4 regions of the Nocardioides convexus genome follow, and region 2 is predicted to be linked to each of the others. Evidence: riboswitches for the same ligand, from Rfam matches in the RefSeq annotation. Region 2 holds a riboswitch; each other region holds the start of a gene.
What was found. Region 2 has a riboswitch for cobalamin ahead of G5V59_RS31955 (hypothetical protein). Riboswitches for the same ligand answer to the same signal wherever they lie in the genome.
Positions count from the first base shown of each region.

Region 1: another riboswitch for cobalamin. It lies ahead of G5V59_RS23030 (hypothetical protein); the one in region 2 lies ahead of G5V59_RS31955 (hypothetical protein).
Region 3: another riboswitch for cobalamin. It lies ahead of G5V59_RS00755 (nitrite reductase); the one in region 2 lies ahead of G5V59_RS31955 (hypothetical protein).
Region 4: another riboswitch for cobalamin. It lies ahead of G5V59_RS25210 (CbtA family protein); the one in region 2 lies ahead of G5V59_RS31955 (hypothetical protein).

Region 1 covers NZ_JAAMYA010000001.1:3,073,016-3,077,785, forward strand. The annotation lists gene G5V59_RS23015 (hypothetical protein) at 1-351, opposite strand, end outside; gene G5V59_RS23020 (hypothetical protein) at 348-674, opposite strand; gene G5V59_RS23025 (hypothetical protein) at 702-1,190, opposite strand; cobalamin riboswitch at 1,360-1,555, shown strand; gene G5V59_RS23030 (hypothetical protein) at 1,797-2,270, shown strand; gene G5V59_RS23035 (hypothetical protein) at 2,248-2,397, shown strand; partial or broken gene G5V59_RS23040 (iron chelate uptake ABC transporter family permease subunit) at 2,610-3,639, shown strand; partial or broken gene G5V59_RS23045 (ABC transporter ATP-binding protein) at 3,636-4,411, shown strand; gene G5V59_RS23050 (hypothetical protein) at 4,717-4,770, opposite strand, start outside.
Region 2 covers NZ_JAAMYA010000001.1:4,317,696-4,322,465, reverse strand. The annotation lists gene G5V59_RS31965 (hypothetical protein) at 1-826, opposite strand, end outside; gene G5V59_RS31960 (hypothetical protein) at 829-1,614, opposite strand; gene G5V59_RS31955 (hypothetical protein) at 1,619-2,305, opposite strand; cobalamin riboswitch at 2,373-2,516, opposite strand; gene G5V59_RS31950 (hypothetical protein) at 2,487-2,801, opposite strand; gene G5V59_RS31945 (hypothetical protein) at 2,882-3,337, shown strand; gene G5V59_RS31940 (hypothetical protein) at 3,435-3,659, opposite strand; partial or broken gene gatB (Asp-tRNA(Asn)/Glu-tRNA(Gln) amidotransferase subunit GatB) at 3,836-4,770, opposite strand, start outside.
Region 3 covers NZ_JAAMYA010000001.1:98,850-103,619, reverse strand. The annotation lists gene G5V59_RS00775 (reverse transcriptase-like protein) at 1-253, opposite strand, end outside; gene G5V59_RS00770 (hypothetical protein) at 250-552, opposite strand; gene G5V59_RS00765 (hypothetical protein) at 634-1,002, opposite strand; gene G5V59_RS00760 (Nif3-like dinuclear metal center hexameric protein) at 999-2,120, opposite strand; cobalamin riboswitch at 2,144-2,328, shown strand; gene G5V59_RS00755 (nitrite reductase) at 2,383-3,231, shown strand; gene G5V59_RS00750 (precorrin-8X methylmutase) at 3,228-3,893, shown strand; partial or broken gene G5V59_RS00745 (SAM-dependent methyltransferase) at 3,890-4,027, shown strand; gene cobJ (precorrin-3B C(17)-methyltransferase) at 4,071-4,770, shown strand, end outside.
Region 4 covers NZ_JAAMYA010000001.1:3,364,329-3,369,098, forward strand. The annotation lists gene G5V59_RS25195 (hypothetical protein) at 559-993, shown strand; gene G5V59_RS25200 (hypothetical protein) at 1,136-1,276, shown strand; gene G5V59_RS25205 (four-helix bundle copper-binding protein) at 1,398-1,544, shown strand; cobalamin riboswitch at 1,713-1,902, shown strand; gene G5V59_RS25210 (CbtA family protein) at 2,189-2,932, shown strand; gene G5V59_RS25215 (helix-turn-helix domain-containing protein) at 3,526-4,464, shown strand; gene G5V59_RS25220 (hypothetical protein) at 4,579-4,770, shown strand, end outside.

The DNA.
Region 1 (4,770 bases), 1.2 Mb from region 2:
ACCCCGGCACCGCCGAGCGCGGCGGCACCGGTGCGGAGGACGTTGCGGCGGTCCCAACGTGGACCGCCGGGCATCAGCCTGCTGCCGTCCGTGGGCTGGTACTTCTCGTCGGCCCCGTCGAACGGCTTGACGGTGGCCTCGACCTCGGTGGTCGAGCCGTCGCCGAGGGTGAGGGTGATCGTGACGGTGGTGCCCGCCGCGACCGGTCTCTCCAGGCTCCATCATCATGATGTGGTCGCCGCCGGGTGCGAGGGTCACCTTCCCCCGGCCGGTACGACGAAGCCGCCCTCCTTGGGCCGCATCGCCATCGAGCCGTCGGCGTTCTCGACGGTCTCGTGCAGGCTCGGTCATCGCGTTGACGGTCGTCGAGGCGCTGACGACGTCGATGTCCTGGCCGGAGTCTGTTGGACAGGATGCCGAAGGCGGCGGTCATCCCGCTGCCGGCGGCCTTGACCCACGGGTCGGTGACGCTGAGCGCCTGGGCCTGGTTCTGCGTGGTGGTCGTGCTCTCGACGGCCCGCGGTGGGGACGCGTCGTCGCTGCCGCAGGCCGCGAGGGCCGGGGCCAGCAGGCCGCACAGGAGTACGGCGGACAGGGTGGTCGTGCGCATGACGAGTTCTTCTCGATTCGGGTTCCGGGCGCGCGGGAGCGCGCAGCAACGGGCGCCACCGCACCCGCCGGAACCTGCAGGGACCGGACCGTCAGTGCGCGAGGCGCAGGGAGGGGAGGAGGGTGCTCGCCCCGGCCGGCGGACCGCGTGGCACCGCGGCGGAGCGCACCGTCTGCGAACGGACCGCGACGCGCTCGGTGGACACCCGCTGGCGACCGCGCACGGGCAGCGCGACCAGGCGCAGCAGCCGCAGCACCAGCCAGCCCAGCAACGCCCACACGGCCTTCACGACCGCCTGGTCGAGGCCGGCGGCGACGGCCGTCGTCGCGGCGACCACGCCGAGGTGGGTCAGCGCCATCGACGGCGTGAGCCCGACCGCGTCGAGCAGGCCCATCCCGCCCGCGGCCTGGTGGATGTGCCCGTGGTGGTGCAGGTCGCTCGGCGCCATCATCAGCGTCAGGTGGCCCACCGCCTGGGCGCAGAAGGCGACCAGCGCGAGCCGCGGCACGTCGACCCGCCCGATGCGGGTGAGCACGATCCCCAGCGGCAGCGCGACGCCCAGCACGACCAGGCCGGGCACCAGCAGGATCGTGCCGCCGCCGGCGACGTGCGCGCAGAGCGCGCCGAAGGCCGCGACCGAGACCGGCGAGGATGCCGCGGGCAGGCCGGAACCGGCGCCCTGAGGCGGCGGCGGTTCGGGTCGCGGACATCCCCGTCATGGTAGGCGGGTGGCGGCTGCGGAGCCTTCTGCTAGCGTCCGTGACGCCAGTCGCACTCACGAGGATCGTGGGTCAGGGAACCCGGTGAGAGTCCGGGACTGACGCGCAGCGGTGAGGGTGACGGGCGGGGCAACACGCCACTGGAGCGGGCAATTCGCCGCTCTGGGAAGGCGCTCCGTCCGGTCGATCCCGAGTCCGAAGACCTGCTGGCCGTGGACCTCCGGTCCGCGTCACCCCACCCACCAGGCTTCGCGCAAGAGCCTCGGACGAAAAGAGTGACCTGTGACGTCGCGTCGTGCCCGACTCCTCCCTGCCCTGCTCGCCCTCCCGCTGGCTCTCAGCCTCCCTGAGCGCCTGCGCCGGAGCACCCGAGCCCGAGACGAAGGCGGTCGCCGGGCCGTCGTACCCGGTGGAGGCGAGCAGGCTGCGGCTACACCTCCACCGTCGCCGCACCGCCCGAGCGCGCGGTGACGATGAACCAGGGCGCCACCGAGGTGATGCTCGCGCTCGGCCTGCAGGACCGGATGGCCGGCACGGCGTACCTCGACGACAGCGTGCCGGCGAAGTGGCGCGCGGCGTACGACGGGGTGGAGGTGCTCTCGAAGGAGTACCCGGACCACGAGACCCTGCTCGCCGCGAGGGCGGACTTCGTCTACGGCTCGTACTCCAGTGCGTTCGGCGACGAGGCTGCCGGATCCCAGCAGGAGCCTGGCGAAGCTCGGCATCGGCTCCTTCCTCTCGCTGTTCGGCTGCGGCGAGAACGAGCCCTCCGCGGAGGTCTCCTTCGACGCGGTGTGGGACGAGATCGAGACCGTGGCGGACGTCTTCGGCGTGCCGGAGCGGGCGGAGGCGGTCGTGGACGCGCAGGAGGAGGCGCTGGACGTGCTGGCCGCACAGGCGCCGGGCAAGGGGCTGGACGTGTTCTGGTTCGACTCCGGTGACAAGGCCGCCTTCGCCGGCGCGGGGGAGGGCGGCCCGCAGCCTGATTCTCGACGCCGTCGGCGCGACCAACGTCTTCGCCGACGTGAAGGGCGGCTGGGCCGACGTCAGGCTGGGAGCGGGTCGTGAAGGCCGATCCCGACCTGATCGTGCTCGCGGACGCGAGCCTGGTCGAGCGCGCGGGACAAGATCACGCTGCTGGAGAAGGACCCCGTGCTGAGGAACCTGCGCGCGGTGCGGGCGAAGGCGTACGTCGTGCTGCCCTTCTCCGCCACCACGCCCGGGATCCGGCTCGCCGACGGCGCCGTGGCGCTGGGCGAGGCGCTGACGAAGCGCTCCCGATGACGCTCGCGGCACGGCCGCTCGGTGTGGTGCTGGCGCTGCTGCTCGGCCTCGCGATCGTCGTCGCGGTCGGGATCGGCTCGGTGCACGTGCCGGTGACCGACGTGCTCGACGTGGTGCTGCGCCGCCTCGGCCTCGCCGTCGACGCCACCGTCGTGGACGACCGGATCGTGTGGCAGTCTGCGGATGCCCCGCGTGCTGGGGGCCGCGGCGACCGGCGCCGGGCTGGCCATCGCCGGCGCGGTGCTGCAGTCGCTGACCCGCAACGACCTCGCCGACCCCTACCTGCTGGGCATCTCCGGCGGTGCGACCGTCGGCGCGGTCACCGTGATCGTGCTGGGCGTCGGGGTGGCCGGGCTCGCCGGCGGTGCGGCGCTCGGCGCCGGCGCCTTCCTCGGAGCGCTCGTCGCGCTGGTCCTGGTGCTCGCGCTCGCCACCGGTCGCGGGGGTGACCTGCCGCCGGCCCGCACCGTGCTGGCCGGCGTGGCCGTCGCCCAGATGTGTGCGGCGTACACGTCCTTCGTGGTCATGACCAGCGGTGAGCGGGACGCGGCTCGGCGGGTGCTGGCCTGGACGATGGGCTCCCTCGCGGGCGTGCGCTGGCACAGCGCGGTGCTCCTGCTCGTCGTGGTGCTGCTCGCGACCGTGCTGGTGCTGGGCTTCGCCGCCGACCTCGACGCGTTCGCGTTCGGGGACGCCTCGGCGTCCTCGCTCGGCGTACCGGTCGAGCGGGTGCGCTGGATCCTCCTGGTCGGTACGGCGCTGCTGACCGCCTGCCTGGTCGCCTTCACCGGCGCCATCGGCTTCGTGGGACTGGTGGTCCCGCACGTCGTACGGCTGGTGTGCGGGCCGCTCCACCGGCGGTTGCTGCCGCTCAGCGCGCTGGCCGGTGCGATCCTCGTGGTCGGTGCCGACACCGTCGCCCGCTCGCTGGTCGACGGTCAGGAGATCCCGATCGGCGTGGTCACGGCGGTGCTGGGCGCGCCGGTCTTCGCCTGGCTGCTGCGGCGCGAGTCGAGGACCCGGTGATCGCCGCGGAGGGACTGGTGTGGGGCGTGCGCGGGCGAGCGATCCTCGACGACGTGGCGCTGGCGTGCCCGCCCGGCGCGGTGACCGGCCTGCTCGGCCCCAACGGATCGGGCAAGACGACCCTGCTGCACGTGATGGCCGGGCTGCGCCGTCCGCACACCGGCACCGTCCACCTCGACGGCGACGACGTCCACCGGCTGCCGGCGCGCGAGCGGGCCCGCCGGATCGCCCTCCTGGAGCAGGAGTCCGCCACCGGGCTGCCGCTCACCGCGCGGCAGGTCGTCGAGTCTCGGCCGGATCCCGCACCGCGGCCGCTGGCCCGCGCGGAACGGCGAGGGCGCCGCCGAGATCGGCGAGGCGCTGCGCCTCGCCGAGGTCGAGCACCTGGCCGGCCGCGACTGGCAGACGCTGTCGGGTGGGGAGCGCCAGCGGGTGCAGACTGGCCCGCGCACTGGCCCAGCGGCCCGCCGTGCTGATGCTGGACGAGCCGACCAACCACCTCGACCTCGCCCACCAGATCGACCTGCTCGCCACGGTCCGCGCTCTCGGCCGCACCGTCGTCGCCGCGCTGCACGACCTCGACCTGGCCGCGGCCTTCTGCGACCACCTCGTGGTGCTGCGCGCCGGCCGGGTGGTCGCCGCCGGACCGCCCGAGCAGGTGCTGACCGCCGCCCTCATCGCCGATGTCTACGGCGTGGAGGCCAGCGTCGGGCGGCACGGGACGTCGGGCCGGCTGCACGTGGTGTGGCACGACGAGCGGGCGGCGCGGTGAGCCGCGCGGTGGTGCTGGTCCCGCTGGGCGTCGACGCCGAGCGGCACGCCGACGACCTGCGGGCGGTGGCCCGGGCGACCGGTGCGACCCTCGCCTTCCTCCAAGCCGGTACGCCGGCCCTGGTCGACGAGCCTGGACCGGCTGGCCTCCCGCGGGGTGACCGGGGTCGAGCCTGGTCGGGCTCGGGCTCGGCGCGCCGGCCTCTCGCTCCTGGTTGCGCCGGGTCGCGGGGGACTGGGTCCGCCGCCACCCCGGGGTGTCGCTGGTGGTGGCGGACCGGCCGGCCACCGGTGCGGAGGCGCCGCTCACCTCGCCCGCGTGGGAGGAGGTGCCACGGCACGCCCGTCAGGTGCTGGTGT
Region 2 (4,770 bases):
CCCAGCACGACCGCGCCCGTGCCGACGCCGATCCAGGTGCCCAGGGAGGAGTCTGTCGTCCTCGGCGTGCGCGGTGTCGGTCTCCGGGCCGGCGGTGATCTCCGCGACCTCCGGCAGCGCGCTGCTGCTCGCTGCGCCCGGCGTACCCGTCGTGGGAACGGCCGTCGTCGTCTTCGGCGTGGGCTTCGCGGTCGGTGTCGCGCTCGGTGTCGCGCTCGCCGCGGCGCTCGAGGCTGTCGGCGTCGCGGACGGGGCCTGCTTCGGCCCGCCCGCGGAGCCACCGGTCTTGGCGCCCTGGGTGGCCTTGGTGCTCGGCGCGGACGAGGGCGTCGGGGTGGCCTTCGGCACCCGCGGGGTCGGTACGGCGTCCGGCGGGCTCGCCTGGCCGGCGCCCTGGTGCCAGGCGAAGGCGACGTAGCCACCGGCGGGGACGCGCAGGCTGGTGACGCCCCGGGTGGCGAACGTCCACCTCCCACTCTTGCCGTCGGAGACCCACAGGCTCCAGAAGGCGTCCGTGGCCGCGCAGTCGCGGTCGGCCGGCTGGCTGTTGATCTGGCAGGTGAAGCCGGGGTCGGTCGCCCGCGGGGTGAGGGAGAAGCCGGCGTTGGCGAAGTTGTCGACGGCGCGCGCGCCCGGCTGGCTGTCGCAGCCGACCTGGACCTCCGCGCCCGCCGGCAGGCTCGTTGAAGTCCACGACGACCGTCACGCCGGTCGCGCCCGGGCAGGCGCCGCCTGCCGCGGAGGCGGGCGGCGGTGAGAGGAACGCCAGCCCGGCCGCCGCGAGGACGCTCACGGCGACCGGCCCGAGCAGCCGGGTGACCCGCACGGTCAGCGCACCACCCGGAAGGTGGTCGCGCCGCGCCGGTTCGAGAACTGGCCGAGCACGACCACGCTCTTGACGCCCTTGACCCGGCCGACCCGGAAGCTCACCCGGGCCACGCCGGTCGAGGTGGCGGTGGCGGTGCGGATCGCGCGGCCGGCGTACCGGACGGTGAAGCGCTCACCCGGTGCCAGGCCGGTCACGGTGACGACCTGCAGGCCGCCACGCTTGACGCGGAGGGTGCGCAGGCTTCGGGCGGAAGGTCTTGGCACCCAGCGACTTGATGGTGGTGGTGACGCCGCCACCGAGCCAGCGCAGGGCGAGGACCCGGTTGCCCGTGGTGGCCGGCAGCCTGCACGGTGGAGTAGCCCGGACCGGCGATCGTCCGGGCGTTGCCGAAGCCGGCGAGGCAGGCACTCTGGCCGGCGCGCAGGCCGGTCGCCCGGACGGTGACGGTGGTGCCGGAGCGGACGTAGCCGGTCGGGCCGTAGACGCGGCCGCTGACCGGGTTGCCGAGGTAGGCCAGGCCGGCGAGCGCCTGTGCGCTCGGCCAGATCCACTGGTAGCCGCGGTCCGCGGGGTCGATCTTGCCGGCGGTGCGCGCCTGCTTCAGGTCCTCGTCGCCGTAGGCGATCGCGCCGTGCTCGCTGTCGAGCGGCGAGGCGCACCCGGTCACCCGGACCAGGCTGGCGCGCCGCGACGTACGACGCCGCCTTGGCCGCCGCAGGGCGCCCGGCCTCGCCGAGCGCCCACGCCACCAAGCCGGTGCTCTGGGTGTTGATCGGGGTCCACATCGACTCACCGATCCCGCCGTCGGGGGCAAGGCTCGCTCTCGAGCCACCCCACGGCCTTGTCGATCGCGTCGGACACCTGGGGGTCCTCGTCGAAGGGCAGCAGGGCCAGCACGGCTCGCGCGGTGGTGTCGTAGTCGGTGCCGTCGCCGCACGCCACGCCGTAGCCCCAGGCGCCCGAGGTGCACTGGTCGGCGCGCAGGTAGCCGGCCGCAGCCGCGTCCTCGGCGTTGCCCGCCGCGTGCAGCGCGGAGACGCCCCAGACCTGCTGGTAGGCCTGACCGCCGTCGAACTTGCCGGTGGCGTCGGTGGCGTCCGCGACCGCCTGGACGAAGCCGCTGTCGGCGCTGCCGACCTGGGCCTGGAAGGTGACGACCTCGGCGACCAGGGTCGGGCTTCCGGCGGCGATGTCGGCGTGCTTCGTCTCGATCCCGGCGCCGAGCCTGGGCGAGCAGACTCGGGGGTGTCGGTGCCGCTGGCCAGGGCGCTGAGCCCGAAGTCGACGGTCTGGCCGACGTTGCCCGACAGCAGGCCGTCGACGAGCCTGGGCCTTCAGCCAGGCGGTCGTCGCGGCCGCCTCGGGCGACGGGTTGTCGGCGGCGTGGGCCGCCGGGCTGGGGCCGGCGAGGGCCAGGCCGGAGGCGACGAGCGCTCCGCCGGCGAGCAGGGCGCCGGCGCGCGTACGGATCGACATGAGGGTTCCTTCCCGCTGCAGGCAGCGGGCGCCGGGGAGACCGTCGACCGCTGCGTCCACGACAGCGTGGTGTCAGGACGTCCGGTGCGGGTGCTCCGGCTCGCCACCCTCGAGATGGCCTACGGTTGCGGGTCAGCGCCGGACTTCGACCGGCTTCCCCCACCACGGACGCGTGGTGAGTCTATCCCGCGCAGCGTACCTTTCGCACGCCCCGCCGGCCCCATCCCGGCCGAATCAGGCGGTCAGCAGCGACCGCGGCTCCTCCCGGGTGAGCCGCCAGCCGGCCCGCGACTCCAGCACGGGGAGGCTGGTGGCGAAGGCGCCGGTGAACCGGGTCAGCGCCAGCCGTACGTCGGCGGCGGTCATCGTGAGGCCGACGCTCCCCAGCAGCGTGAGCAGACTCGGCGTCGAGCAGGAGGAAGACGAGCGCCGGGTCCACCGCGATCAGCGGCACCACGGCGACCAGGCCGAGGACGAGCAGGGCGCGGCGCTTCATCTCTCGATGATGTCCCACAACTTTCCGGCGAAACCCAGCGTCTGTCTGGGAGCAAGCACCTCCTCTCGGAAGGCAGAACCATGAACCGTCATCTCGCATCGCTCGGCGCCGCCGGTCTCGTCGCCGCCGCCTCGATCGTCCTCGGCGCCGCACCGGCGCCCGCCGCCCCGACGTACCAGGGCCGGGTGGTCGCCAGCGGTGGCGTGGTCCAGCGAACGGCCCCCTCCACCCACGTCGGTACGACGGGCGCGGGCATCCGCAAGGGCGCGGTCGTCACCCTCGACTGCCAGGCTCAACGGCACCGTGGTCGGCGGCAACCAGCGCTGGTACAAGATCCACGGCCGCGACGCCTGGATCGCGGCCCGCTACGTGCAGAACATCGGGCGCGCGCCGGTCGCGTGCACCGGTGGCCAGTGGGCCTACCGGGCCCGGACCGGGGTCAACATCCGCCGCGGCCCGAGCACCCTCGACGCGCGGATCGGCTCGCTGCCGCGCGGCGCCGAGGTGCTCAGCCGCTGGGTGACCCGGCGCGGTGAGTCGCAGGGAGGCAACCGCACCTGGGTGGCGGTGGAGACCCCGAACGGCAACCGTGGCTGGATCTCCGTGACCGGGCTGCGCGAGACGACCTGAGGCTCAGCGGTACTGGAAGTAGTAGTAGCCGTTGCTCTGGCGGTAGCAGCTGCCGACGTAGCTGAAGCCGCCGTCGTGGACGTAGGTCAGCCGGCTGCTGTTGCGACTCGACAGCGAGCCGTAGGGGCCGGCGACGTAGTTGGCCGCGGACGCGGGCGCCGCACCGGCGAGGGCGACGCCTCCGGTGAGGGCGATGCCGGCGAGGGCGGTGACGATGGTGCGCTTCATGTTGTTCCCCTGTCTCTGGTGAGTCCGGGTACTTCCCGAGGCCAGCCACCGTGGCACGGGGCGCCCCGGGCCACCACCGGTGCACGCACGAAGGGCGCGGATTCCGGACGTCTGTCCGGAATCCGCGCCCTCCACGGTGGATCCTCTTGACTACGAGAGCCTTCTCCAGGATCAGGCTCGCGCACCCGGGCGGCGTCGGCCTGGCCGCGGGTGGCCTTCATGACCGCACCGATGACGGCACCCGCGGCGGCGTGGTTGCCGCCGCGGATCTTCTCGGCGATGTCCGGCTGGGCGGCCAGCGCGTCGTCGATCGCGGCGAGCAGCGGGCCGTCGTCGGAGACCAGGGCCAGGCCGCGCTTCTCGATGACCTCGGCGGCGGTGCCCTCGCCGGCGATGAGGCCGTCGAAGACCTGGCGGGCGAGCCTTGTCGTTGATCGTCTTGGCGTCGACCAACGCCTGCACCTCGGCGACCTGCTGCGGCGTGACACCGACCTCGGCCAGGCTCGACGCCCGCGTCGTTGGCACGGCGCAGCAGGTCCGCGACCCACCACTTGCGCGCGGACTGCGGGGAGGTGCCGGCAGCGACCGTCGCCTCGATCAGCGGAAGCGCACCGGAGGCCCACACGTCGCGCATCTCCAGGTCGGAGAAGCCGTACTCCTCCTGCAGGCGGGCCCGCTTGGTGGCGGGGTTCTCCGGCAGGGTGGCGCGCAGGCTCCTCGACCCACTCCCGGCTGGGAGCGACGGGCACCAGGTCCGGCTCGGGGAAGTAGCGGTAGTCCTCGGCGTCGGACTTCTCGCGGCCCGAGGAGGTGGAGCCGTCGTTCTCGTGGAAGTGCCGCGTCTCCTGGAGGACCGAGCCGCCGGCCTCGAGGATGCCCGCGTGGCGCGACATCTCGTAGCGCACCGCCCGCTCGACCGAGCGCAGCGAGTTGACGTTCTTGGTCTCGGAGCGGGTGCCGAGCACGTCCGAGCCCTTCGGGGCCAGCGAGAGGTTCACGTCGGCGCGGATCGAGCCCTGGTCCATCCGGGCGTCGGAGACGCCGAGGGCGACGATCAGGTCGCGGATCGCCGAGACGTAGGCCCTCGCGACCAGCGGCGCCTTCTCCCCCG
Region 3 (4,770 bases), 4.2 Mb from region 2:
CACGACGAGTCTGGGAGTCCATCCGCACCTCGACCGCGGCACCGGGGGCGTGCTCGACGGCGAGCGCGAGACCGGCGACGAGCCCGGAGTACTCCGCCACGTTGTTGGTCGCCACCCCGATCGTCCGGGCGTCCTCGGCGAGCACGGCGCCGGTGGCGGCGTCCCTCAGCACCGCGCCGTACGACGCGGGGCCGGGGTTGCCGCGCGAGCCGCCGTCGGCCTCGACGACGACCCGGTCAGGAGTGGGGATCACAGCCCGCTCTCGGCGGTGCGGACCAGGATCCGCTGGCACTCCTCGTGCCGGACCACCGTCTCCGGGGACAGCGCCCGGATCTCGGCGAGTCTCGCTGGCGTCCAGCGCGAGCCTGGCAGCCGCTGCACTGCCGGGCACGCAGCGCACCCACGGCCACGCCGCCCTTGCTGGCGCGCGGCTTGTCGTAGAGCGCGAGCAGGTCGGCGGGGATGTCGGCGACGATCGGGTCGCGCCGGGTGCTCACGGCGAGGATCTCGGCGTCGAGTCTCACCGGCCTTCTCGTCACGCGCGGACGTCACTCACCGAGCCTGGGCGTCGATCTCCTCGACGGCGCCGGTCGACTCGGCAAGCGCGGCCTGTGCCTCCTCGAGCCTGCTCCATCACCTCCAGGCTCCTCGTCCTCCAGCGTGGAGATCCGTCGCTCCAGCGAGGCGAGACTCGTGCTGCATCCGCTCCAGCGCCTTGGGATCGCCGATGGCGCCGGAGTCCATCCGGTCCCGGTCGCGGGTCCGGCGCGCCTTGACCTGCTCCACGTCGGCATCCGCCTTGGCCTGGGCCGCGGTGAGGTCGTCCACGACGATGCGCTGGTCGCGCAGCCGCCCGTCGATGTCGCCGCGGCGACCGAGCAGGCTCCTTGATCTGCGCGGCCTGCGGCGGGTTGGCCCGCACGTGCCGGAGCCTGGTCGACCTGGGAGTCGAGGGCCTGGAGGTCGAGCAGGCGGAGCCTGCGCGGCGGGATCGGCGTTCACAGGTGCATTGTCCAAGGATCGGTGACGATCTCGCTCACCCGGGTGTCGACGGCGTCGCCGAGGGCCTCGGTGAGGCGGCGTGCGACCACCGGCAGCCAGGTCCACTCCGCCGCCCAGTGCGCCACGTCGACCAGCGCCGGACCGTCCTTCTCGACGAACTCCGCGGCCGGGTGGTGCCGCAGGTCGCTGGTGACGTAGGCGTCCACGTCGAGCGCCGCGACCCGGTCGAGCAGGAAGTCGCCGGCGCCGCCGCAGACCGCCACGCGTCGTACCGGACGGTCCGGGTCGCCCGCCACCCGTACGCCGGCCGCGGTGGTCGGCAGCGCGGCCGAGATGTTGCCCGCGAGCTCGGCGAGGCTCACCTGCGGGAGGCTGCCGATCCGGCCGGTGCCGGTCGCGGCGAGCCCGGGGTCGGCGACCTCGACCACGTCGTAGGCCGGCTCCTCGTAGGGGTGCGCGGCGAGCAGGGCGCGGACGACGTCGGCCCGCACCGCACGGTCGAGGACCACCTCGATCCGCACCTCCTCGACGGTCTCCAGCTCGCCGACGGTGCCGATCAGCGGGTCCGCGCCCTTCAGCGGCCGGAAGCGGCCCTCGCCGGGGGCGCTGGTGAAGGAGGCGAAGTCGTAGTCGCCGATCCGGCCGGCGCCGGCCTCGGCCATGGCGGCCCGCACCGGCGCAGCGGCGTCGGCGGGGACGAAGACGGTGACCTTGTCGCGCGGGCCGCCCGGCGCGGGGACGATCGGCTCCAGGTCGGTCAGGCCCAGCGCCAGGGCGAGGGCCTCGGAGACCCCGCCGGCGGCCTGGTCGGCGTTCGTGTGGGCGGTCAGCAGCGCCGTACCGGCCTTGGTCAGGGTGTGCAGCGTGCGCCCCTTGGGCGTGGTCGCGGCCACGCCGTGCACCGGCTTGAGGAAGAGCGGGTGGTGGACGACGAGCAGGTCGGCCTTCCAGTCCGCGGCCTCCTCGGCGACCGCGGGCGTCGGGTCGACGGCGAAGAGCACCCGCTTGACCGACTGCGCCGGGTCGCCGGCGACGAGGCCGACGGCGTCCCAGGAGTCGGCGGTCGCGGGCGGGTACCAGCCGTGGAGCAGGGTGACGACGTCCTCGAGCGCGGGCATGTCGGCCAGGCTAGCGGGGCCGTTGGTAGTCTGCCGGTGCCAGTCGACCTCCCCGGAGGTCAGGGAACCCGGTGCGAGTCCGGGACTGACGCGCAGCGGTGTGGGTGACGGGCGGAGCACGACGTCACTGGACCCTCCGGGGCCTGGGAAGACGCTCCGCACCGGATGATCCCGAGTCCGAAGACCTGCTGGCCCTTGCGACGTACCGCTCGCGAGGTCGTGAGGGGAGATCGCGAGGATCCCCGGCCTCGAAGGACCACAGATGGCGCGCAGCCGACCGGACCGGTGCCCGGGCATCGTGCACCCGTGGCCCGCCGACGACGGCGGCCTGGTGCGGATCCGCGTGCCCGGTGGCCGGGTCGCGCTGTCCGCGCTGCGCGCGCTGGCGGAGGTCGCGGCGACCTACGGCGACGGGCGGGTGCGGGTCACCGGCCGCGCGAACCTCCAGGTCCGCGCCATGCCGCTGGCCGGTGACCGGCTCGCCGACGAGGCGCTCGACGCCCTGGAGGCGACCGGCCTGCTGCCCTCGCGGGCGCACGACCGGATCCGCAACGTGCTGGCCTCCCCGCAGACCGGGTACGCCGGCGGGCGCGCCGACCTGCGCCCCGTGGTGACCGCGCTCGACGCCGTCCTGCTCGGCGACGAGGCGCTGGCGGGTCTGCCGGGGCGCTTCCTGTTCACCCTCGACGACGGCCGCGGCGACCTCGCCGAGCGGCACAAGGACCTCGGCCTGGTGGCGCTCGACGCGCAGACCGCGCAGGCTCCCGCGTCGGCGAGGGCTGGGGCGAGGTGGTCACGCTGGCCGGGGCCGCGGACGCCCTCGCCGGCCTGGCCCGGGACTTCCTGGTCGCCCGCGGCACCGGCCCCGCGGCGGCCTGGCACGTGGCCGAGCCTGCCCGCTTCCCTGGCCCCGCTCCGAGACCCGCGGCCCGGCGCGGACGTGCGCAGCGAGCCGCTGCCTTTCGGTGCGGTGCCCGGCGGCGAGCACGTCCCTGTCGGCGACGACGGGCTGTCCTCCGCCGACCTCGCCGCGTGGCGAGCCGAGACCGTCGTCGTGACCCCGTGGCACGGCGTGCTGATCCCCGAGCCGCTCCCCGAGGAGACCCCATGACCGACCTGACCGCTCCCCCGCGTCGGTACGACTACATCGCCGACGGCCCGGCGATCTACGTCGACTCCTTCGCGACGATCCGCCGCGAGTCCGACCTGTCCGGGGTGCCGGCGGACGCGGAGAAGGTCGCCGTCCGGATGATCCACGGCAGCGGGCAGACCGACCTGGTCCGCGACCTCGTCGTCCACCCCCGCCTCGCCGAGGCCGGCCGGGCCGCGCTGGCCGCGGGCGCGCCGATCCTGTGCGACGCCCGGATGGTCGCGATGGGCATCACCGCCGGGCGGCTGCCCGCGGACAACCCGGTGCACTGCTTCCTCACCGACGAGCGGGTCCCGGCGCTGGCGAAGGAGTGGTCCACGACCCGCACCGCCGCCGCGGTCTCCCTGTGGACGCCCTACCTGGAGGGGGCGGTGGTCGCGATCGGCAACGCTCCGACCGCGCTCTTCCACCTGCTCGAGATGATCCTCGACGGCGCTCCGCGCCCGGCCGCGATCGTCGGCTGCCCGGTCGGCTTCATCGGTGCCGCCGAGTCGAAGGACGCGCTCGCGGCCTTCGCCGACAAGCACGGCATCGACATCCCGTTCGTCACCGTGCGCGGTCGTCGCGGCGGCTCGGCCATGGCATCGTCGGCTGTCAACGCGCTCGCCCAGGAGGCGGAATGACCGGGCACTTCCACGTCGTCGGCATCGGTCCCGGCGACCCCGAGTCGATCACCCGCAAGGCCGAGCGCCTGGTCGGCGCCGCCGCCGTGGTCGCCTTCCACGCCGGGGTCCGCAAGGAGTCGCACGCCCGCCGGATCGCGGCGCACCTGATCCCGGCGGACGCCGTCGAGGAGGAGCCTGCGCTACCCGGTCACGACCGGCACCACCGACCACCCCGGTGGGTACGTCGGCGCGCTGGCCGACTTCTACGACGACTGCGAGGCCCGGCTGGCCGCCCACCTCGACGCCGGCCGCGACGTGGTCCTGCTCGCCGAGGGCGACCCGCTGTTCTACGGCTCCTCGATGTACCTCCTCGACCGCTTCCGGGACCGCTTCCCGGTCGAGGTCGTCCCGGGCGTGCCCGCCTTCGCGGCCGCGACCGCGACCGTGCCCGCCGCCCTGGTGCGGCAGAACGACGTCCTCACCGTGCTCCCCGGCACCCTGCCCGAGCCCGAGTCTGGCCCGCCGCCTCGCCGACACCGACGGCGCGGTGATCATGAAGGCTCGGCCGCACCTTCCCCGCGGTCCGCTCGGCGCTGGAGCAGGCCGGCCGGCTCGACGGCGCGCTCTACGTCGAGCGCGCCTCACAGCCCGAGGAGCGCTGGCTACCGGTGGCCGAGGTGGACGCGGACTCGGTCCCCTACTTCTCCCTGGTCGTGGTGCCCGGCGACTCCGCGCGGCCCTCGTCGGCGGCACGGCTGCGCACCGGTGCCGAGGTGGCGTCCGAGGTCACCGCCGCGGAGCCGGCCGTCGCCGAGCCTGCTCGTCGTCGGCCTCGGCCCGGGGCCCGAGGGCTGGCTGACCCCGGAGGCCTCCGCCGCGCTGGCCGAGGTGTCGC
Region 4 (4,770 bases), 950 kb from region 2:
GGCGATCGGAATTCCGACAGGCGTGATCGCAACGCCTTGGTATCACCGGATGACCCCGGTGCTGTGGTGGAACTACCCGGTCTGGGCGCTCACTTCGATCCTCACCGGAATGCTCGTCGCGACGTACGTGCGCGACCCCGCTACGCCGGTGCCCGTAACCCAGGGCGGAAAGACCTTCGCAGGTAGCGCGCTGTCGCTGTTCGCGGTCGGATGCCCCATCTGCAACAAAGCTCGTTGTCATGGCCATCGGCGTGAGCGGGGCTCTCAATGTGTTCGCTCCGATCCAACCGATGCTCGCAGTCGGATCTCTTGGGTTACTCGTTTACGCCCTCTGGGCGCGCCGGCGCACCGCGGTCGCGTGCAAGATCGCAGACTCGACCAATGGACAGCGCGGCCGAGTTGTCGTGACGCGACTTGCCTCAGGCTCGTTGATCGGTCTCGCCTGCGGCGAGGCCCTGCTGGGGCCACCCGAGGTGGGTGGCCGCACCGACGTGCCGGCGCTGCGAGGGAACGCGGCGAACCCACATAGAGTTCTTGTCTCCGGGTACGTCGATAGGCGTGCAGGCGGCGACTGATCGTTCGCACGCGCGAGTTGGCCGTATACGAGGTCTGCTCGCGGTGATCTGCGCCACGATGTTCGCGTGGCTGATCGTCACGCAGGTCCTCCAGGCTGCTGCGAGTATCGACGACCGCCCGATCTCCGAGGATCTTGTTCACCGAGCATCGTCTCTGACTGCGAGCGTCGAGCAGGGCGGTGAACATGGCCTCCGCGCGGAGGCTGGTGGCCGTCCTGCCGAGAAGCATCTGGTCCCTCTGTGGTGTGCCTGCCTGGCGGTGCTGGTGTGTGCCGACTGTTCAGCCGTCAGACGCAACGAGGTCAGAAGCAAGGCGCCTCTCTCGTGGCGCATCCGGAAATCCGGCTGCGGCGCCACGGAGACTGCCTCGCCGATGGCGCCCGCCGCCAAGAACCCCACCCATCAGCCTCCCCAGTGATCCGCATGTGAGGGACCGAGCGGGGCCCGCACTTCGCGGGACCGCCGACATCGCACGACTCGGCCACGCCTATGCCGCTGAGAATCAGCGGCTCAGCCTGTCGCGTCACCCGGAACGGAACCAGACCTGAGGAGAAAGCACGATGACAAGCACCATCACCGAGATGATGAACGCCTACCCGGCACGGATCTATACCGACCGCGAAGACGTCGCCGCGTGCGTGGCGGCCTGCGTGGAGTGCGCGCAGAGCCTGTACCGCGTGCGCCGACGCTTGCCTCAGTGAGGGCACCATCGCGGACCTGGTCAAGTGCGTCAGGAGCAATCTCGACTGCGCCGACACCTGCGAAGCAACTGCTCGCGTGTTGTCCCGCCATACGGGCTACGACGCAGCCATCACCCGCGCCGTGCTCCAAGCCTGTGCCCAGGCGTGCACGTCCTGCGGGGACGAGTGCGGTCGACACGCCACTATGCACGAGCACTGTCGCATCTGCGCAGACGTTTGTCGTAGGTGCGAGGCAGCCTGCCAGAAGGTCCTCAACGCCATCGGCTAACCGCTGGGGAAGGCCGCCGCCGGTCGGCCTGCGGCGGCGGCCCTTCCCCGGTTGGACCAGGGAGCCGATCCACTACAGGACCTTCGGACGTGGGCCGCGCCAAAGACGCCCCACGAGCCCCTCCGGTGACGTCGTACCCACGGTCGGCCGCCTGATGAACTGCAAACTATCTTGCGTAGTAGTTGTGGAACACTGGGCACGCTGCGATGTACGGGAAGCCGGTGAAAATCCGGCACGGTCCTCGCCACTGTGACTGAGGAGTTGCGCGCCTCGACGGCCACTGACCTTCGGGTTGGGAAGGCTGGCGCGTAATGGTGATCCGGGAGTCAGGAGACCGGCCGCGGCGACCAACAACCACGAGGCATGGAACGAAAGGCGCCACCATGGCCACATCTCACGTCCAGATCCCTACTCCTCTCCGCGTACCCGCCTGGGTGTGGGTCCTGTCGGCCTTCGCTCTCATCGCGCTTTTCGTGATGAGCCAGGAGAATGGCGCGCTCCTCGGCGCGACTGCCGGCCAGTACCTCCACGAGTTCACCCACGACGCTCGTCACACTCTCGGCTTCCCGTGCCACTGAGGAGTGTCGTCATGAGCATCGCTGTTCCGCTGTCCTCTGTTCCCAATGCAAAGTCTGCGCCGATATGTGAGCAGCGGCGCGGCCGCAGGCGCCGTCGGCGGCGCTGCGGCTGCTGTCGTGATGTACTCCGTCACCGAGCCGCTCCTTCGACAGGCACTCATGGTCGAGGATCGCCGAGTGCACGCCGGGGCCGGCCATGAGATGGCGGAGCCGCTCGTTGGCCGCACGATGCAGGTGGTCGGCGGGATGGCCACCACCCTCGTCATAGGAGCGATTTTCGGGGTCGTCTTCTCGGTGGTGTTCGCGCGCACCCGGCACCGCCTTCCCGCGCTGACAGAGCACGGCCGCGTCATGGCCCTTGCGGCCCTAGGGTTCGTCGTCTTCGCTCTGGCGCCGCAGATCAAGATCCCGGGCAACCCGCCGGCGGTCGGGGACCCGGCGACGATCAGCCACCGGACGCTGATCTTCACCCTGACCATCCTGTTGACGCTCGCACTGGTGCTCGCGCTGTTCAACCTCGACGCATCGCTTCGAGATCGGCTGTCAATACCAGTGCGCTCCATCGTCACGGTGGCGGCGTTCGCTGTCGGTACGTCGGCGATCTTGCTGCTCGTGCCGGACTCACCTGATGGCATACCGACCGACATGCCCACCACTCTGATCTGGAACTTCCGCCTTGCCTCTCTGGGGCAGCTGGCCACCATGTGGGCGTCACTTGGCTTGGTGTTCAGCGTGCTTATCCACCGCGGGCGACGGCAGCCCAGGCTCCACTCGCTAGACCCGCAGCGAGGCGGTCCGCATCAGGCTTGATCCGGACCGCCTCTGCTCTCTTTCGACCGGTCTCTGGCCAAAACACCTATCGCGCCTACGCCGCGCGGGCAGGGCGTTTGCCCCCGGCGTCGGCCGGATCGGACCGTCCATGAACCTTTGGGGACACTTGCGGGCTGAGCCGACCCGAAGACAGGTTGTTTATCCATGCTCAGCAAGAGAGGGTGAGGCGCCGTGCACGGCGGCGCAGGGCGAAACTTCCGCCGACGGCCCGTCGATGCTCGCCGACCTTCCGCTCCACATCGAACGACGCGGCGGCTCAAACTCGGCTCAAAATGGCGGTCCCACGGGCGTGGTACGCCTCGAGGCGACTGGCGTCGACTGAAGGCGACGGTCAAGGTGAGCCGCCCTCTGACCTGCTACTTTGGTGAGATCGAGATGTCGGCCGTGGGCGTGCCGGGTCGGCACCGGACGCCCCATCTGATCCCTACGGATCAGAAGGTTTGGGGTTCGAATCCCTACAGGCGCGCGAGCGAAACAGCACTCGCAGCAAGGCCCCCGCACCATCGCGTGCGGGGGCCTTTGTCGTTGCCGGTGACTACGCTGGTGAGTCGACGGGTCGGAGGTGACCACGGATGTTGCAGTTCCAGAGCGAGAGCCTCGAGGAGACCGAGGAGTTCCTCAGCGAGCAGTACGCGCCCATGCGCATCGGCAGCACCACGGCCGACGCCCCGTCACGGATGTCCCGCGTCGCGTCGGACCTGATCAGCGTCGATCGGCTGGACTTCGCCTTCGAGATGACCTACGACGTCGCGCCGCTCGGCCGGATCGGCCTGTGCGACATCGCCACCGGCACGATCGAGGGTCACGGCCCCGAGGGAGCCGGGCGGGAGTCCTTCGGGCCGGGGGACCTGTTCGTGCTCTCGCCTCCCGACCGCGGCTACGGCGGCACGATCAACCGGGCCCGCTACACCGTGACGATGATCGACCCCGACGTCCTCAGCGCCGTCGCCGCCGGCAGCGGTGAGGCACCGGTCACCCTGCTCGACCACCGGCCCACCGGCGCGGCCGCCGCCGCCCGGCTGCGCGCCGCGATCGAGCACTTCGACCTCGCGGTCCTGGGCGATCCGGTCGCGGCGGGGAACCCGCTGATCCTTGGCCAGGCGGCCCGGTACGTCGCCGCGCACGTGCTCAGCACCTTCCGCACCTCCGCCGTCGGTGCGGTCTCCGGCGACAGCCGCGACGCTCACCCAGCCGCGCTGCGCCGCGCGATCGCCTTCATCGAGGAGCGCCCCGGCGACGACATCACGCCGGCGCAGATCGCCGCCGCGGCGCACGTCAGCATCCGTTCGCTGCAGCTCGCCTTCCGCCGCCACCTCGACACCACCCCGATGGCCTACCTGCGTGAGGTCCGGATGACCCGCACCCACCGCGACCTCACCTCGGGCACCGTGTCCGGCGGCGACAGCGTCGCGGAGATCGCCGGCCGCTGGGGTTTCTCCCACCACGGCCACTTCGGCCAGGCCTACCGCCGTGCCTACGGCGAGACCCCCGGCGAGACCCTGCGCCGCTGAATCCTTGCGCTCGCGGGATAGCGAAGTCGGCGCTGGGCGGATACCGCCTGTCCCGTGCGGCGCCTAGCGTCGAGGCATGTCCGAGATCGCCGTGCCGATGTCCGGCGTGCGGCGATGACGACCGACACGCCGCCGCCTCCCGCCGTACCCTCGCCCCGGGAGTTCGCCCGGCGCCTCGACCGGCCCGGCCAGCCTGCCGCCGGCGCCGAGCAGGCACGGCGCCTGGAGTGCCTGTCCTGCGACCGGACGACCGATCACGTGCGCGGCCCGGCGACCATCGGCAAGGACGGCGTCCTGCTGGTGCAG